2 regions of the Streptomyces sp. NPDC001606 genome follow, and region 1 is predicted to be linked to the other one. Evidence: riboswitches for the same ligand, from Rfam matches in the RefSeq annotation. Region 1 holds a riboswitch; the other holds the start of a gene.

Region 1 (2,190 bases):
CACGGACAGCCATCCGCGCTTTCCGAAGAGACTGCCCGCTGCCGTGCAGCAGGACAACGGCCGCGGCATGGTCATCATCCGCTGGCTCACCGCGGAGTGCGGAGGCCGGCTCCGTGTCCGGCCCACCCGGGAGGGCGGCAAGACGGTCTCGATCGAACTCCCCTGGGCCGTCCCCGCCGAGCCGGTACCGACGGCGGCGCAGCGCCCGGCGGCGGCCCGTCGCGCCGACATCCGGCGCTGACGGCGTGCGGAGCGGCCACGGGCCCGAGGCCGCTCCACAGCCGGTGCCGGGTCAGCTGACCCGGCCGTACCAGACGCTCCGGGTCCAGATCTTCTGGAGCCTGACCACGTCGCCGGACTTCGGGGCGTGCCAGATGTTGCCGTGGCCGGCGTAGATGCCGACGTGGTAGACGCTGGAACCCGAGTGGAAGAACACCAGGTCGCCCGCCCTGCGGTTGCGGGCCGAGATGTGGTGCGTCTTGTTGTACTGCCCGGCGGCGGTGCGCGGCAGGGTCTTGCCGGCCTTCTTGAACGAGTAGAGCGTCAGACCCGAGCAGTCGAACCGGCGCGGTCCGGTGGCCCCCCACTGGTAGGGGGCGCCCTTCTTGGAGGCCGCGACCTGGAGCGCCTTCGAGGCCAGGGTCGCCGCCGAGGCGTCGGCGGACAGGCCCGGCACCGCGATCGAGCCGCCCACGGCGGCGAGGGTGAGAGCCGAGGCCGTACCGGCCCGGGCCATGAGCGACGGGACACGATTGAGCGCAGTCATGCGCAACCCTTCGTCAGCCGCCTGTGAAGGATGACCTGTCGGATTCGGGCTGGCGAAGTTGCCCGGCCGCATCGCTGCGGCTTCACCCCAAGGGTTGCTCGGCACGCCCGTTCGTCCGCGACGAACGTCCGCGTCGGCGACCCGTCTTGCTTGGGTCCTCCACTCCTGCCGATCCACTCCTGTCGACCGGTCATCCGGGTGGCGGCAGGACTCGGCGTCCGCCCGGACCGCCCCGCCGCGGTGGCGGGGGCTTGTCGTCAGACAGGGATCTTGGCTTACCGCTGTCCGAAAATCCCAATGAAATCGAGGATTTGTGGCGTTACTCACCACTCACCCGTTCGGGTGGACAGTGTTCCGTTCGAGCCGCCGTCAGATCCCGGACGTAGCCCCGGACCTGGGACGCAGTGGTTCCGGATGAGGCTCAAACATGGTTCGTGCGCAACTCGTGCGGACCGGAAACGGCGCCGGATATACACCGGTCGGCCGTACATCGTTCGGACCGTTTCCCGTCCGCCCCGAACGCCGCGTGTCGACGTCCGGGACCGGTCGGACCGCCGCCGCGTCCGGTCAGCCGGCGCCGTCGGACGGGAGCGCGACGCGCGCGGTACGGCGCTCGCCGTCCAGCACCCGCAAGGCCCGTGCCAGCGTGTGCCCGTGCAGCTCCGTCTCACCCCGACGGTGCATCAGGTCCAGCGCGTCCCGCAGCTCGGTGGCCTTGCGCACCAGCGCCTGCGCCGCGCGCAGCCCGTGGTAGGTGTTCCCGGCGCGCGCGGGATTGATCCGGCCGAGCAGATCGACGGACTCCAGGTAACGGTCGATCAACTCGCCCTCGGCGCGGGTCAGCGCGGGCAGCGGCGGCAGTTCCGGTGGCAGCATCGCGGGTTCACCCCGCGTCCGGGCCGGCGAGCGCGCCACGCCGGCCGGGCACGATGCCGTCCACCAGGCCGTAGGCCAGCGCCCCGTGGGCGTCCAGCACCAGGTCCCGCTCCAGGTCCCGGTGCACCTGCTCCGCCGTGCGCCCGGTGTGCCGTACCAGCATCTCCTCCAGCAGAGCCCGGGTGCGGGCCAGCTCCTCGGCCTGGATGACCAGGTCGCTGGGCCGGCCCCGCACGGGCTCGGGCAGCCGCGGCTGGTCGATCACCATGCGGGCGCCCGGCAGGGTGAACCGCTTGCCCGGGGCGCCGGCCGCGAGCAGGACCGCGGCGTAGGAGGCGGCCTGGCCCAGGCAGTAGGTCGCCACGTCGCAACTGACGTACTGCATCGTGTCGTAGACCGCGGTCAGCGCCGCGAAGGTGCCGCCGGGGGAGTTGACGTACAGCGTGATGTCCCGGTCGGGCGCGGCGTGTTCCAGATACATGAACTGCGCCGTCACGTCGTTGGCGGCCGCCTCGTCGAGCGGCGTGCCGAGGAACACCACCCGGTCC
Region 2 (2,190 bases), on a different contig from region 1:
CCCGCGCAGGTGCTCGGCACCTACTGCCTGGGCGGCACCCTCACCTCCCGCCTGGACCGCGTCCTGCGTGAGGAGAAGGGCTACACCTACGGCGTGCGCGCCTTCGGACAGGTCCTCAGGTCGGCTCCGGACGGCACGGGCGTGTCGATGCTCGCGATCAGCGGCTCGGTGGACACCCCGAACACCGGCCCGGCCCTGGACGACCTGTGGAAGGTGCTGCGCACCCTCGCGGCGGAGGGCCTGACCGACGCCGAGCGGGACGTCGCCGTGCAGAACCTGGTCGGCGTGGCGCCGCTGAAGTACGAGACGGCGGCGGCCGTCGCGAGCACCCTGGCCGACCAGGTCGAGCAGCACCTGCCCGACGACTTCCAGGCCACGCTGTACCAGCAGCTGGCCGCGACGGGCACGGTGGAGGCCACGGCGGCCGTCGTGAACGCCTTCCCGGTGGACCGCCTGGTGACCGTGCTCGTCGGTGACGCCGCGCAGATCAAGGCGCCGGTCGAGGCGCTCGGCATCGGTGAAGTCACCGTGGTGGCGGCCGACTAGCCGAACGCCGCGCGGCGGCCGGCCATGGCCCGGCGGCAGTGCACGGGCGTGGGGCCCTGACGACCTACGGGCCGTCAGGGCCCCACGGCATTCCCGGCTGTTGCACCGTGTTCCCCAGATGCCCGGTTTGGGACGGAGGTTGCCCGTCTGCCCTGTGGGATGCACTACAAAAGCGGTGATCCGTTTGGGGTTTGACTTCGCCGCCCCTTAGCGTCGTCCGGGCTGTTCGTCGGTAGACAGTGCGCCGCGCCCGCGGCACCGGACAGCCATCGCCGAGTCCCCGTACGGCGCGAGCCAGGGGAGCCGGGGACCCACAGCAGTCCCTGGGGTGAATCGGACGCCCGCGCGTGAGCGAGGGGGTCCGTAGGAGACCTTCCTGCTCCGAACCCGTCAGCTAACCCGGTAGGCGAGAGGGAAGGAAAGGAACAGCCACTTCATGGCGTTCATGTGCGCCACCGGGAAGCACCGCAAGCCCGGCCGGGTCAAGCGCACCACCGCTCAGGCGGCCGGTGTCGCGGCCCTCACCACCACCGGGGTCATCGGCACCCTCGCGGCCTCCCCGGCGCTCGCCACGGAGAACTCCGTCGAGCAGACCGGCCTCACCCCGGTCCTCACCGTCAGCGACGACGTCGCCCGGCACATCGACGCGCAGGCGGCCGCCCAGAAGGAGGCCGCGCAGCAGCAGGCGGTCGAGCGGGCGGCGGCGCAGAAGGCCCAGCAGGAGCGCGTGGCCGCGGCCCGTGCCGCCCGCGCGGCCGAGCGCGCGCGGCTGAACGCCTTCGTCGCGCCGATAGCGCACTCCTACGTCTCCACGGGCTACAAGGCCAGCAGCTCCCTGTGGTCCTCCGGCTCGCACACCGGCATCGACTTCCACGCGGCGACCGGCACGCCCGTGCTCGCGGTCGGCTCCGGCACCGTCGTCTCCACCGGCTGGGGCGGCGCGTACGGCAACCAGATCGTGATCCGGATGGCCGACGGCATGTACACCCAGTACGGGCATCTGTCGTCCATCGGCGTCACGGTCGGTCAGAAGGTCACCCCGGGCCAGCACATCGGGCTGTCCGGCGCGACCGGCAACGTCACCGGACCGCACCTGCACTTCGAGGCCCGTACGACCCCGGAGTACGGCTCCGACATCGACCCCGTCGCCTACCTCCGCTCGCACGGTGTGAGCGTCTGACCCGGCCTCGCCCGGCATCGGCGGCCCCGGCCCATCGGCCGGGGCTTTCGCCGTTTTTCGCAGTGTCCGCCTGATCCGCTGTCCAAAAAATATCCCTGGATTCCGGCTCGCCGTCGGAAATTCCGGCTCATTGCAATAGAGTCACGGAACACACGTCCATCGTCGACGTTTCACGGGGATTAAGGCGGAGGTCGGTCATGCGTATTCCGGCGCACTCGGTGTGCACGGCCATCCGGGACGACATCGTCGCGGGTGTCTACGAGCGCGGCGGCCGCCTCACCGAGGAAGTCCTGGCCCGCCGTTACGGCGTTTCCCGCGTCCCGGTCCGCGAGGCGCTGCGCACCCTGGAGGCCGAGGGCTTCGTGGTGACCCGCCGGCACGCGGGCGCGTGCGTGGCCGAGCCGACCGAGCAGGAGGCCGCCGACCTGCTGGAGATGCGGATGCTGCTGGAGCCGCTCGGGGCG

What was found. Region 1 has a riboswitch for cyclic di-AMP ahead of ACWCV9_RS22300 (C40 family peptidase). Riboswitches for the same ligand answer to the same signal wherever they lie in the genome.
Region 2: another riboswitch for cyclic di-AMP. It lies ahead of ACWCV9_RS24620 (M23 family metallopeptidase); the one in region 1 lies ahead of ACWCV9_RS22300 (C40 family peptidase).

Annotation. Positions count from the first base shown of each region.
Region 1 is NZ_JBSFHC010000012.1:133,045-135,234, reverse strand. Features, by position in the region: gene ACWCV9_RS22305 (ATP-binding protein) at 1-241, shown strand, start outside; gene ACWCV9_RS22300 (C40 family peptidase) at 293-766, opposite strand; cyclic di-AMP (ydaO/yuaA leader) riboswitch at 770-915, opposite strand; gene ACWCV9_RS22295 (hypothetical protein) at 1,334-1,642, opposite strand; gene ACWCV9_RS22290 (ATP-dependent Clp protease proteolytic subunit) at 1,650-2,190, opposite strand, start outside.
Region 2 is NZ_JBSFHC010000014.1:115,380-117,569, reverse strand. Features, by position in the region: gene ACWCV9_RS24625 (M16 family metallopeptidase) at 1-546, shown strand, start outside; cyclic di-AMP (ydaO/yuaA leader) riboswitch at 807-970, shown strand; gene ACWCV9_RS24620 (M23 family metallopeptidase) at 983-1,726, shown strand; gene ACWCV9_RS24615 (GntR family transcriptional regulator) at 1,924-2,190, shown strand, end outside.